2 regions of the Ruegeria sp. CDSB086 genome follow, and region 1 is predicted to be linked to the other one. Evidence: riboswitches for the same ligand, from Rfam matches in the RefSeq annotation. Region 1 holds a riboswitch; the other holds the start of a gene.
The links. Region 1 has a riboswitch for cobalamin ahead of AC2FIO_RS22350 (metal ABC transporter ATP-binding protein). Riboswitches for the same ligand answer to the same signal wherever they lie in the genome.

Region 1 (7,174 bases):
GAACGAAGGTCCCGTAAACATCGTCAGTCAGAATGATCAGGTCCGGGCGGCGGTTCTTTACGAACTCGACAAGCCGAGTCGAGACTTCGGGGCTGATAGCGACTGAAGACGGGTTGCCCGGGTTGACCAGAAATAGTGCTTTGACTTTCGGGTCGGACAAGATTTCGAAATCATCGTCGTTCAGTTGAAAGTGGTCCTCTTCTTTCGAAGATACATCCACGGTGTTCAGCCCATAGTCTTCAAGTACCGGCATTTCCAGATAGGGTGTGAAAATCGGTGTGCCCAACGCAATGGTGTCGCCGGCATTCAGCAACCGCTGGTTCTTGAGTGCCTTGAAAATATAACACATTGCAGCGGTTCCACCCTCAACTGCGTAGATATCGAACTTCGCATCCGGACGGTGCCCCGCGCACATCGCCCACATAACGTATTCGTGGACAATCGCCTCGTTGTGCTCCATGCACCGGTCGGGCATCGGGTAGTGGTCGCCAACAATACCGTCGGTCAACTCGAGCACGAAATCGTCCGGTGTAAAACCAAATTTCTCAATCGCAAAATCCACTACGGCCACCAAAGTTTCCGCACCTGGAGGGCCGTTTCCTTCAACCGATTTGGAACAATATGCTTTTAGCCGGTCATAACAGCCTGGCCCTTGCGGCATCCCGGCCAAACCGACCTGCGGCTCATTACGATGGCGCTGAGCTTCTGTCATAGCGAACTGCCCTAAAAGGAAAAACGCCTCCCGCGCTTTAGTGGCGATCCAGTTAGGGTTCCCTCGACCGGCATTGAGGTATGGCAAAGCCATCTGCCGCGCCTCTTTTTGCGCCAACTTAATAAGTTCGTCTTTGATTTGGAAAGGACTTAGGTTTTCAAATTTATGCAGGTTGAGTGATTCTGGCATGACATCAAATCCTTGCGTTAAAACAGATGACGTAGTTTAGCGGATCGCATGCAAGGCAATGTGTCAATGAAAACAACACTATTTGATGGGAACGGCGTAAAACCGAGAATTACGAGTCTTCATTTCAAGCCTTGGCTGTAACCATTTTGCAAGGCAGACAGGGTGATGGAAATTGCGCCGACGCTTTGGTCTCAGTGCTGACATCCCACTAAAATTTGCAAGGTTCACCATCTGCGCATTGCTGCCTTTCGTGGCCGCCAAAACTGCGCAAACAGCGAATGTCCAGAAGGTGGCCTGCTCTACCAACACCGTTCCTTGATGGAACGACTGCTATCTCCGAGGCAGGATGTAAGGAATGACCGCTTCGAGCTGATGGCTGTCATCCAAATTGGGGGCAGAGAACGATCGCTCTGAGCCCACTTTGGCCAATGCTGCACACCGCAGGAAGGTCAGTTTTGAGGCAAAATTGAAGCAGCATATAGTCCCAGCGATATAAATTGGAAGTAGATCCATGCTTCGAGGAGGCGTTGGAATAAGCCTTGTGTTACTGGCATCAAGAAAATTGTGATAAACAAACAGAAGCCGACGATTGTAGCTGGCGGCGCCAAGCGCCGCAGAAGCGAATTTGGTGGGGCAGTCAGGCTGAGGATCAGCAAACCGATCAACGCAAGCGGATAAGCCGTCACCGCAATTGCCATATGAGCAATATGGACCAACGTGCTTGTCATGTTCTCGTCGCTGCCTCGACTATCACACCCCGCATCACAAGGCAGAAAGGCGGCAAGTATCAAAAGAATGGCGTAAGCGGATAGAAGCAATATCGAGATTCGTTTTGTCCTGCTGCCTGGGAGGCAACTGTTTAGTCTTGCGAGGAACGCCAGAAGCCAAATCTCTGTCGGTATGAAGACGGCATAGTTGGTCCACGTCGCCAAGGGGGCCCCTACAGCCCCGAGTGCGCTCATGAATTGGTCGATATGCGAATAGTTGGGGGTCAGTGCACTTATGATGCCCACGCCTATCGCCAACCAAAGTCCACTAATAATGGGCAAAACGACAAGGCTTATTGATCGTGAGTTGCCCCAGAGAGTTATCCGCAAAAGCTCTGCCCCTGTGTTGACGCGCACGCTTCTTAGAGCGATTGCCCTGACGAGTTGGCACCTTCCGTCTGGCAAGCCGATCAGAACACGTCGCTCATCCATGTCAATCACAGAGTGGGATCACAACTTCCAGAATCTGGCACCGGTAAATCAGTAGCCTCCGTTCAGGTGCATCTGATCGCTTCCGAAAGCAGACCTTTGCGCCATCGCGGCATTAGTCAGCTTTGTCCCGCTTATCGGAAGTTTGGCTACTGTTTTGCGAAAATCCGCTTCTTCCTCAAACCAAACACTTTAACTTAGTTCGACAACCGCGGTTGCACCTTGCCGCAACCGGCGTCAGACTATCCAAAACACCCCGCTCAGACGGCAATCGATCAAATAGATCAATCGCTTAACATCGGCACCCCGTCAGGCGAATAACCTGCGATGTCAAAGACCCAAATCATCCCACTGCAGACAAAAAAAGTCCGGGCAGAATAAATTCAGTCAAAAAGACCGTTGGCGTGGGTCTGAAGCTGCAAGAAGCGGGGCTCGTGTAGTATCCACCGTTGCCTCACGTCTACCGCGTCCTCCGTAGTCGACCGGTGACTGGAACGAATAGCCATCCCTCACAGGTTTGCGCTCTTGTCGAATCAAATCAATTCGTATTTTGTCCTCGCGATGGTTCCCGACTGTATTTTGCGGTCAGGGATAAAAGGGAATACGGTGCGGTTCTGTAAAAAGGCCAATTCCGTGACTGCCCCCGCAACTGTAGGCGGCGAGCGACCCGAGATCGTCCACTGGGCAATAGCCTGGGAAGGATCGGGATAGCTTTGACCCGCAAGTCAGGAGACCTGCCATCCGAAATTTATGAACCTGGGCGGGGTGTCCCAGAGGGAGATGACAATGTTTCAAGCGGTCCGTACCGTGCACGACTTTGCGCTCGCTTTGCCCCTGTCCAAACACAGGAGGCGTTGCCGTTGTCATTGCAAAAAGCTGACACCCAAAGGGGTAAGTGTCTGACAGAATTCAGCGTTCCGGCGCTGGTCGCGGGGGCTCTGGCGCTGTCGGCGCTCTTGTGGCTCGCGATTTACGCGGTGATTTGATGTCGGCCGTTTTGCAAATCCGCGATCTGACGTTGGGCTACCGCGACCTGACATTGTTTCACCGCCTCTCCATGGATATCGCGGCCGGAACGACCCTTGCCGTTCTTGGTGCAAACGGGTCGGGGAAGAGCACTTTTGTAAAGATGCTGCTGGGCTTGATGGATCCGCTTTCGGGCAGTTTGACTTGGCCGCAAGGGCGTCCTCGTGACATCGGGTACCTGGCGCAGATGACCGAGTTCGACCGCCGATTTCCCATCCGTGTGAGGGATCTTGCCGCGATGGGGGCATGGCGCGGGTTTGGTTATCGTACCGGGCTGGACGCCGCCGCGCGCGACCGGATGGCCGCCGCGCTGGATGAGGCCGGGGTACTGGATATCGCTGACCGGCCTCTGCATATGCTATCAGGTGGGCAATTGCAGCGCGCGCTGTTCGCGCGGGTTATCATGCAGGACGCGCCGCTGATCCTGCTGGATGAACCGTTTGCCGCAGTCGACCAAAGTACCGAAGCACATCTATTGTCGATTATCCGCCGATGGCGCGATGAGGGGCGCGCGGTGGTTTTGGTGGTGCACGATCTTTCCTCGGTGCTGGATTATTGCAGCCACGCGCTGCTTTTGGGCGGGCAAGAGGCGACCCACGGACCGGTGAATGACGTTCTGACACCAGACCGGCTGGTTGCACAAGGATACCTTTCGGAAAGTCAGGCGTCCTGGATGTTCCGTGGCACCCATTCAACACCGGAGCACGCCAATGTATGACCTGATCGTCGAAATGTGGAGCTTTGCCTTCATGCGTCGCGCTTTTGTGGCAACCACGGTTTTGTCGGCTTCGGTCGCGCCGGTGGGGGCATTTCTTGTTCTGCGTCGCCTATCGCTGGCTGGTGAGGCCATGGCCCATGCGATTACGCCAGGCATCGTCATCGGCTTTGTCACGGCAGGCTTGTCAGTCATGTCACTGCTGGTCGGAGGGCTTATCGCGGGTGTTGGCGTCGCCATTTTGACCGCCTTTCTTGCACGCCGGACAATCCTGCGCAGCGATGCCAGCCTTGCCTCGCTGTATCTGATCGCATTGGCGGTGGGTATCTTTATCCTGTCTGCAGCAGGGTCCGCAGTTCCACTAAAAAGCTTCCTGTTCGGATCAATCCTTGGGATCGACGACGCGTCGATGGTCCTTGTCGGCGGGGTGGCGACAGTAACATTGCTGGCATTCGCCGTTCTGCTTCGTCCGCTGATTGTCAGCACCTGCGATCCGGTTTTCTTCGAAACGCAGACGCGCCGACCGTGGTTGGTAGATCAGGGTTTTATGCTGCTGTTGGTTCTGAACCTGCTGGCCGCGTTCAAAACACTGGGAACGTTGATGGCCGTTGGCTTGATGATCCTGCCCGCAACTGCGGCGCGCTATTGGGCCAGTACGATCACCGGGCAACTGGTCCTGGGTTTTCTGTTTGCCTTGTCCAGTTGCTGGATCGGCCTGACCCTGTCCTACCTGTTCCCGGACACGCCGTCCGGCCCGGCGATCGTTTTGGTTGCCGGTGGGTTCTTTCTGTTCTCGGCCATTTTCGGTCCCCTTGGTTTTGGCAGACGAATGCGCAAACCGTCTGTTTCCAAAGACATCCCCATTGCCCATATTCAACAAGAAGAGAGAGCACAATGACTCTTGTGAAGTCACTCTATGCCGGCATCGCCTCTGTGTCGTTTGCTTTGGCTGCATTGCCGACCGTTGCGGCAGAAGACAACGTCAAGATCGTCGCCAGCTTTTCGATCCTCGGCGACATGGTCGAAGAGGTCGTGGGCGATCTGGCCACAGTTACGACAATCGTGGGCCCGGATGCGGATGCGCATGTGTATCAGCCTTCGGTTGCAGATGCGAAGGCCGTTGCCCAGGCGGATATCATCTTTGTCAACGGTCTGGGCTTTGAGACATGGTCCGATACCCTGATCGCTGAATCGGGCACTGACGCAACCGTGCACGTTGCCACCGATGGTATCACGCCTGTCACAGTCGAGGGCAAAATCGACCCCCACGCTTGGAACTCGCTGTCGAACGGCATGATTTACGTGACCAATGTGGCCGACGTGATGACAGAGGCGATGCCCGAGCACGCCGAAGAAATCGCTGCCAATGCTGCGGCCTATATTGCGCAGCTTGAGGCGCTGGATGCAGAAACCAAGACGAAGCTGGCAGGCCTGCCTGCCAATCGCCGCACGGTTGTGACTGCACATGACGCATTTGGTTATCTGGCAGACGCCTACGGACTGACTTTCCTTGCGCCGGTTGGCATCGATACCGAGGCGGAGCCATCAGCCAAGGATCTTGCTGTTCTGATTGATCAACTGAAGGCGGATGGTGCTGCGGCGCTGTTTGTTGAAAACATCACAAGCCCTACTTTGATTCAGCAAATCTCGGATGAAACCGGTATCGTGATTGGTGGACGGCTTTTCTCAGACGCCTTGTCGGAACGCGGTAGTCCGGCCACCAGCTATCTCGCGATGTTCCAGCACAATCTGAACACTCTGTTGAACGCGCTTGGGAACGCAACCGCAAGCTAACTAGTCTTTAGGTACGGGGCGGCGCCTGAACCGCCACCCCCCGTACCGTGCATTGGAACAGCGGGTTCTTGGTAATCGTCCCCTAGTCCGGCTTCCATCCATCTTCGTATTCTCCCAAAGTTCGGGAAAGATCCAACAGCGAGGCGAACAGTCTTGCGTAAACGTCCCGTGACATCATGGTCTTGTTGTCATCCAACACTTGCAGAAGATCGACGACGCCCGAGGCAAAGGCATCATAGACCAACTGGTCCGCGGGCGTTGGGTCCAGGGTCCATATATCGTGCGTGTCGTAATACCCTACGGGTTGGGGATCGTCGTCTATCATTTGTCCGCCTCATTTTGGTGAGGCGCATGTAAGTGATAAGAAGGCGAGCACCAGTGATGTGGCAGGAAGTCACAAGTTTTTGGCAACGCCAAAAATGCGAATCCGATATCGCGTTTGGCCGTTGACAGGATGTGATGAACCACGTCTTCACCACAGTTGGCTCGTGTTGTGCCAGCCCGGCAGTTGTCAGGGTTTCGAATGTTCGCTCTGCAAAACTTCCAGAAACAGGTTTGTCACCCGTGTTGGTTCAGGTTGCTTTCTGGTCACTGCTGCAAACCGGGTTCGATATTGCGTTTCGCCCGGCAACACCATCCGCATCTTTTCCTGGTCCACAAAGTCCTGCGCAAGATGATCAGGCAAATAACCTATGTATCGCCCTGACAGGATTAGTATGGCCAGCGCCTGCTCGCTTTGAACTTTTGCTGACCGTTTGAAACCCAGTTGCTGACCGACGATCAGGTTCGGAGAGTTCACGCTGAGCCCAACATAGTTGTACCTGAGCAGGTCACTGGTCCTGAGTTCCTGGTCTGGTATTTCGAAAAGGGGGTGTTCCCGGCCGCAATACAGGAACATGTTCTCGCCATATAACGGAGCATAGTTAAGACTTGTCGAAGGGCGATGCAGCGCAATAATTCCGATGTCGAGCTGGCCACTGATGACCATGGTCTCGATCACGTTTGGCGGCTCAAGGGACAGTTCGATCTGGACCGAGGGGGCGGCTTCGTTGAACCGATGAATGGCGCGGGCAAGCCGGGAATCCGGGTTTGACGCACATTGATCAAATAGCGAAATGCGGATCGTTCCCCCCAACTGTTCCTTGATCTCGCTGACCTCGTTCCGAAATTGCGACACGGACACAAGCAGGTGATCTGCTGCTTGCAGCACTTTTGCGCCGTCTTCTGTCAGGGCGAAACCCGCAGGACCGCGCGTGCACAGTTTTAAGCCCAATCGCAGTTCCAAATCAGTAACATGCTTCGAAATGGTGGATTTGCCGATATTCAGCTCAACTTCGGCCGCAGACAGACCACCACTTTCCACAACCGTCTTGAAAACGCGCAGCAATCGGATGTCGCTGTCGCCGATGCGTGAGGCAACCATTTTCTACCCAATTCGTAAGGTTCGATATATATGAAACCTATCGCGCAAAGAATGGCAACATAGAAACACATTTCACGAGCTACTCTGAAAAAGCCGAGGTAGAATCGGACTGGCCATCT
Region 2 (7,174 bases), on a different contig from region 1:
CACAGAACGAACGTGTCCGCGTGCTCGAAATCGTCATAGCATCCCATTGGCTCATCAATGCCGAAGGAGCGCATAAAGCCCACAACGGCTGATGCCATACAGTGCCGTGCGTTGGGGTCAATATTGTTGGACCGGAACCCGGCTTTCATCAGTTTGGATGCCGCATAGCCTTCCCAAACCGTCCATTGCCCGGAACCAAACATACCGACACTGGTCGGGCCTTTCTTGGCCAGCGCCTCTTTCCATTTTGCGGCCATGACATCGAACGCTTCGTCCCAGCTTACCGGCTCGAATTCACCGTTTTTGTCGTATTCGCCATTGGTCTTGCGTAGCAAAGGTGTAGTCAGTCGATCCTTGCCGTACATAATCTTGGACAGGAAATAACCCTTGATACAGTTCAGCCCCCGGTTCACCGGCGCGTCGGGGTCGCCTTGCGTCGCAACGACACGACCTTCTTTGGTGCCAACCAGAACAGAGCAGCCTGTACCACAGAACCGGCAAGCCGCCTTGTCCCACCGGATGTCTGGCGCTCCGGCCTGGGCATTGGCTTGACCGGCCGCCAGCGGAATACCAGCGGCTGACGCCGTTGCTGCGGCCGCAGAGGCCTTGAGAAAAGTCCGACGGGATTCAGAATGTGTCATTGCGTGGGCCTCCGGCTGGTGGTTGGGCTTGGGGCATCGGGCTGCGGATGGGCGTCCGCGAGATCCTCGAAATGGTGATAAGTCAGGGTCAAAGAGATGACGCCTGGGATCTGGTGCAGATCCATGATGGTTTCGGATGCAAGACGGGTTGGAGTGTCTTCGACGACGACAACAAATCGGCCATCTTCCGTTTCAGCGTGAATTTCGACACCCGGCGTGCCCTTCATCACGCGCGCTGCTGCGCTCGTGTGATCAGGTGCGACATGGGCGAGACAACCGCAGATGTTCATTGAGTAGCTTCCATTTGTGGTTGAGGTTGGCGTTCCAGCGCAATGGCATCGGCGGGACATAAACTTGGGCAAATCCCGCAGCCGTTGCATGTATCAAGGTCAAGCACCGGCTCTGCGCGGCCGCCGGTCATCAGTTTGAAACGGATCGCGCTTTGTTCGCAATTGTCCTGACAGATGCGGCAACTGATGCCTTTCATAGATAGGCAGGTGTCCGATGTAAGCGCGGCGCGCCATGGCCAATCTGGCAAACGGTCAATCGATATCGCTTCGGTTGGACAAATACGGGCGCAGTCACCGCAGAAGGTGCAGGGATTGTCAGTGGGCTGGAAGCGGGGATATCCATCTGTCCCGATGACGATCGCATCTTCGGGGCAAGTATCTGCGCAATCACCACATTTACTGCATGTTTCAACAAAGCACAGCTCAACCGAGCCCGGAGGTCTGGCGATATTGCCGTCCTCTGGTCTGATCTTTGCGCTTAGAAACGCGCGTCGGCTGGTCAGTTGTTGCATTGCATGCGACCTGGCTACACTCGATTCCTGTAATCGAGTGTATCGCATACCGTGATCTGTGGGGGCCTTTTTTGATTTAGGTCATTTGGCCTGTTAAATATTAGTCATTTAGGAAACTTTAATTTTTTTGCCGAAGCGACCCTTTGAGATCATCTGCGAGGGCGCGCGGTTCGGATTAGTAGAAGAAAAACAAAAACCGATCCCAGCGATGTCGTGACAATCCCAACAGGCAGCTCTTGCGGGGCAAGCAACAGACGGCTCAGGATATCCGAGCCTGTAAGCAAAGCTGCTCCGACAATGGCGGCGGTAGGCACGAGCTGGCTGTGCAAAGGCCCCGCGATACCGCGTGCGATGTGGGGAACCATCAAGCCGACAAAACCGATCACACCCGCGACGGACACAAATACAGCGGTTGCAAGAGCTGCGACGAAGAACATTCGGAACCGTAGGCCTTGAACGGGCACACCCAGGGTGGCGGCCGTCAAATCACCAGTCAGCAGTGCATCAAGCCAGCGGCTACGGTACATTGCATAGGCGAGGATCAATGCTAAACCTGCGCAGACCAGCGGGAATGTCTCCCACCGGGCAAGACCCAAACCCCCAAGCATCCAGAAGATAACCGAATGGGCCGCACGGCTGTCGCCCGCGAAAATCAGATAATTGGTAATAGCTGAAAACAAAAACGAAACCGCAAGCCCCGCGAGGATCAGTTTTTCGGGCGCGCTTGTGCGCAGCCCATGAACCAAAGCCAGCACAATACCTGATGCGACAAGCCCTCCGAAAAACGCGGCCAGTGGCAGGGTCCAAAAGCCCAGCACATCTCCGGTTACTGTAATGACAAAGACAGCTCCCGCCGCAGCGCCAGAGGACAGGCCGAACAGAAACGGGTCCGCCAGATCGTTGCGTGTGGTGGTTTGCAGGACAACGCCGACGATGCCCAGCCCGGCACCGATCACGGCGGCAAACAGCGCGCGTGGTAAGCGCAGGTCAAACACGATGCGGTGGAGCGGAGACATTTCCCCTTCCACTATTCCCGTGCCCAACAAGACACCGGCCAGTGCGTCAGAGGCCGGAATGGATGTGGTCCCGTAGACCGTCGAGGTTAGCAAAAGGGCGGCCAATACAGCCGCCCCCAGAAAGAGTGTAAGGCCAAGTCGGCCCATATCAGTTCAGGCCCGGGTGCATGGCTTTGGCCATTTTCGAAATTGCTTCGATATTTGCCGGTCCGGGTGTCAGTTCCTCGTAGCGCAGACCAATCCAGCGTTCGTTCTTGACCGCGTCCGTCTGAGACATCACGGGATGGTCCTGCAGGAACTTGAAGGTATCTGCGGCGCCATTTCCAGTTTGATAATCAAGTAAAACCAGGAATTCCGGGTTCGAAGCGGCAACAGCCTCCCACGAGGAACGTCCCCAGCTGGTGTCCATGTCATGGGTGACGTTCTCGCCGCCAGCGGCAGCAATCATCGCGTCGGGAATGGCAAACTTACCAGCCGTAAACGGGGCATCGGCGGGGCCGTCCAGCAGGAAAACGCGGGGCTTCGGCAGGTCGGCTGTCTGTGTTTGAATCGCGGACAGTTCCTCCTTCCAGCCGGAAACCAGCTCTTCTGCCTTGTCTTCAACGTGCATTACTTTGCCCAAGCGAAGGACGTCGGTGAACAGCAAATCCATGCTGGCTTCTGGGCGATCCTTATCCAGGTGTACGCAGCTTTCCGTCAGGATCATCGTTTTGATGCCAAACGGCGCAAGCGTGTCGGGGGTCACGTCACCGCCCGGCTTCATGCCATAGTACCAGCCCGCAAAGAAAAGGTCGGGTTCGACAGCGACCAGATTTTCTACTGACGGATACTTGGGTGCAAGTTCCGGGATGTCGCCGCGCAGGGTGTCAAACTCGGGGCTGGTTTTGTACCAGCCGGTGATGCCCGTCAGGCCCACGATCTTGTCCTGCAAACCCAGCGCAAAGGCCATGTCGGTCATGTTCATGTCGTGTACGACCAGCCGCTCGGGTTGAGTTTCAAACACCATCGGCTCGCCGCAATTGTCGACGGTGATCTCGCGCGCTGTTGCGGCAGTTGCAATGCCGCTGATCAGTGCAGCGCACCAGAGAGTTTTGTTCATGTTATTTTTCCTAGTTTGAGGTAGTGGTTCTTCTGATATCCAGTGCCGGGATCATGCGGCCTTCATGCTGAAAGCTAAGATAATCGACACCAAACGTTTCACGGACCCTTTCGGGTGTCAGCACTTCGTGCACTGGGCCGAAACCGGTCAGGCGTGTGGATTTCATCAACGCGACATGGGTCGCGAATTCCGGGATCATGACCAGATCATGGACGATCATGACCACCGTAATGCCCAGCTCGGCGACCAGCGACAGCATGCGTCCCTTGGCGTCCGGATCCAGATGGTTCGTCGGCTCATCCAAAAACAGCAACGACGGGTTCTGCGCCAGCGCCCTTGCGATATGAGCGCGCTGGCGTTCCCCGCCGGATAACACGGCCATCCGCTTGTCAGCGAGGGCAACCAGTCCGGTCAGATTCAGGATGCGGTCCAATTCCAGGGCGTGCTCAGCCGCAGATCGGTCGGCGCGGATTGGGATTTGCCCAAGGGCCACGTAGTCGCGCAGAAACAAACGCCCGTCCGGCGATTCCTGCTGACTGACCACGGCGATCATTCGGGCGCGGTCCATCGCCGAAAGCTGCCGAAGGCTGCGCCCCTTTACCAAAACGTCCCCCAGCACAATCTCTTCACCGCCGCACAAAAGATTCAGCAGCGTTGTCTTACCCGCACCGTTTGGGCCGGCAATTGCCAGAGTGGCCCCTTCATTCAGTTCGAAATTGATGTTTTGCAGCAGTACGTCGCCGTTCAGGGCGTAAAACTCCAGCCCGCGCGCCTCAAGGAAAGCTCCGCAGGTCATGCGCTTGTCTCCACTTTTAGCCGCGGCAGGCGCGCCAGAGTCTTTTCAAGAAGGGCAGGCGGGCGCTGCGTTGCGTTGGTCCACCCATCCGCGATGCGATGGTATTGATGTGCAAATTCGGCCAAAGCATCCACGTCCTCAGCCGATTGGATGTCACCGAAAAGGTACTGCGCTTTGTCTAATGCCTGAAACCCGACGGTTGTGGGACGACCGCAACCGGCCATACAGGAAACGCTTTGGATGTCAAAACTGGATGGAAGCTTGTTTGCAAGCGCAGCGCGCAATGAATCCGCCCGGTCAGAACCCTCGCAGGTCTCGCAAATCAGAAGGAAATGATCAGGACTGATCGACATGGCCCACTCCGCCTGTTGCCAAGCGCGGACAGAAGGTACCAATCATGCCATCACGTCTTAGACGTGTCATAAAGCCTCCTTCCAGGACGCCCCGCCCCGGGTTGGTTGAACATCGGATGGTAGGTCTCCTGACTTGCGGGTCGTGGCTTGGCCATCCTTCCCGACCCATTTGGGGTCAGTGGGTATTTGGCGTCGCTCACCGCTTACAGTTGCGGGGGCAGTCACGGACTTGGCGCTTGTTGGCTACCTCACCGTATTCCCTTTTCATCCCTTGGCGAACCACAGGGAACCATCGCGGTGATGCTTGCCCGAGTTCCGATTTTGGGTCAAGCGATAATACTCAGCGCCCCACGCACAGAGGTCATTTGTCATTTGCCAACGATCTGACTACGCTGCGTCGCAGAAATGTAGGGGCAAAGGTGGATATGTTCTGGTTCCGGGGGGCCGCACATCCAATGTTTGAAACGACGAACACGCATTCAAAAACAAAGCCGGACGAGATGAAAATTCAAGAAAACAGAACCTATTCTCAATTGAAAGTAGGCGACAAGGCGCAGGTCACCCGATTGTGCACCGTGGACGACTTGTACGCGTTTGCCTCGGCTTCGGGTGACCACAACCCGCTGAATCTGGCGGCCTATGACGGAGATGGAGATGGACACCCCGAGGCTGTCGCGCCCGCCTTGTGGCCCGCGGGTCTGGTGGCTGCAGTCATTGGAAACATCTTACCGGGGGCCGGTACGCAAACACGTCGGGCGGACCTGAGTTTTCATGCTCCGGTTATGGCGGGCGAAGAACTGACCGCCTTTGTGGCTGTTACCGAAAAGCGTGAAGACGGCGACCTGACCTGTTCCGCCGAGGTGCGCCGGGTCGGGGATAACGCATTGATCCTGAGCGGTACCGTACAGGTCACGCCACCGTCGCGGCATTTGACCTTCGACTCGGTCGAGGTGCCGGGACTGATCGTTCAGCGTCACCGGCATTTCGACGCTTTGTTGGAAAGGGTACGTCCTTTGGACCCGATGCCCACAGCGATCGTCGCCCCGGAAGAGCCGAATTCGCTAGGCGGGGCATTACTCGCGTTGGAAAACGGCATCATTACTCCGATTTTGGTTGGCGATCCGGACAAAATCACCGCCGCTGCCGCCCAGCTTGGGGCCGATTTGTCCGGAGCTGAAATCATTGAAGCGCGAGACCACGAAGTGGCTGCCCAACGCGCGGTCGGGCTTGTCGTTGAAGGTAAGGCCCGGATGCTGATGAAGGGTCATTTGCACACGGATGTCTTGTTACGCGCCGTTCTGCGCAGGGAAAAAGGTCTGAGAACCGGGCGGCGGCTGTCGCATGTGTTCGTGATGGACGTGCCAGGCATGTCCCGGCCCATCATGGTTACAGATGCGGCGGTGAATATCGCACCGGATCTCGAAACCAAGGCCGACATTGTTCAGAATGCCATCCATCTTGCGCATTCTATTGGCATCGAGATGCCCAAGGTTGGTGTCTTATCAGCGGTTGAAACCATCAATCCGCATTTACCGTCGTCTGTCGATGCCGCGCTGTTGTCGAAAATGGCCGAGCGTGGACAGATCACCGGCGGGCTGGTCGATGGTCCTTTGGCCATGGACAACGCGGTTGATCTGAACGCGGCGCGGACAAAAGGCATCACCTCACCAGTCGCGGGGGTCGCAGACATTCTGGTTGTTCCGAATATCGAAGCCGGCAACATGGTAGCCAAACAGCTGACATATATCTCTCATGCCGAGGCTGCCGGCGTTGTGATAGGTGCTGCGGCACCGATTATCCTGACATCTCGGGCAGATGATGATGCTTCGCGGCTGGCGTCTTGTGCTGTCGCGGCGCTGCATGCAATTGCGAATGAAAGCAAAATCCATGGCTGAACATGTTTTGGCGCTGAATGCCGGGTCGTCCTCGTTGAAATTCGCGCTTTACGAACTGGTCGAGGACCGACGTCCCAGTATGCGCTGGCGCGGTCAGATCGAGCGGTTGGGGGATGCACCACGCTTGTTGGCCCAATCAGCAGGGGGGCGGTCTGTCGACCGTCAGTTGTCTGGAGCCAAAACACATGACGAGGCCATCAGCGCGTTTCTTGAACTTACCCGCGAATACCTGCCGGACATTTACGTCCGGGCCGTGGGCCACCGCGTCGTTCACGGCGGACCAGTCTATTCGGAACCTGTCGTGGTGGACGAGCACGTCTTTGATACGCTAAGTGGTTTCATTCCCTTCGCGCCCTTGCACCAACCCTACAGCCTTGCGGGTATCAAGGCGGCCGCCGCAGCCTTTCCTGGTACCACCCAGATTGCGTGCTTCGATACCGCGTTTCACAGGACACACCCTTGGGTGAATGATACCTTCGCATTGCCTCAAAGATTCTACGAAAAGGGCGTTCGCAGATACGGGTTTCACGGGCTCAGCTATGACTACGTCTCGCAAAAGCTGAAAGAAATTG

Region 2: it holds a riboswitch for cobalamin, as region 1 does, so the genes downstream of both, AC2FIO_RS12490 (DUF1636 family protein) here and AC2FIO_RS22350 (metal ABC transporter ATP-binding protein) in region 1, are expected to answer to the same signal.

The regions. Positions count from the first base shown of each region.
Region 1 is NZ_JBXWOV010000018.1:21,605-28,778, forward strand. Features, by position in the region: gene AC2FIO_RS22340 (bifunctional aspartate transaminase/aspartate 4-decarboxylase) at 1-901, opposite strand, end outside; gene AC2FIO_RS22345 (DUF998 domain-containing protein) at 1,351-2,100, opposite strand; cobalamin riboswitch at 2,643-2,853, shown strand; gene AC2FIO_RS22350 (metal ABC transporter ATP-binding protein) at 2,993-3,841, shown strand; gene AC2FIO_RS22355 (metal ABC transporter permease) at 3,834-4,736, shown strand; gene AC2FIO_RS22360 (metal ABC transporter solute-binding protein, Zn/Mn family) at 4,733-5,632, shown strand; gene AC2FIO_RS22365 (hypothetical protein) at 5,715-5,957, opposite strand; gene AC2FIO_RS22370 (LysR family transcriptional regulator) at 6,144-7,055, opposite strand.
Region 2 is NZ_JBXWOV010000005.1:293,652-300,825, reverse strand. Features, by position in the region: gene napA (nitrate reductase catalytic subunit NapA) at 1-641, opposite strand, end outside; gene AC2FIO_RS12520 (chaperone NapD) at 638-931, opposite strand; gene AC2FIO_RS12515 (4Fe-4S dicluster domain-containing protein) at 928-1,128, opposite strand; partial or broken gene AC2FIO_RS12510 (4Fe-4S binding protein) at 1,189-1,443, opposite strand; gene AC2FIO_RS12505 (FecCD family ABC transporter permease) at 1,593-2,606, opposite strand; gene AC2FIO_RS12500 (ABC transporter substrate-binding protein) at 2,608-3,558, opposite strand; gene AC2FIO_RS12495 (ABC transporter ATP-binding protein) at 3,569-4,354, opposite strand; gene AC2FIO_RS12490 (DUF1636 family protein) at 4,351-4,707, opposite strand; cobalamin riboswitch at 4,809-5,014, opposite strand; gene AC2FIO_RS12485 (bifunctional enoyl-CoA hydratase/phosphate acetyltransferase) at 5,163-6,602, shown strand; gene AC2FIO_RS12480 (acetate/propionate family kinase) at 6,595-7,174, shown strand, end outside.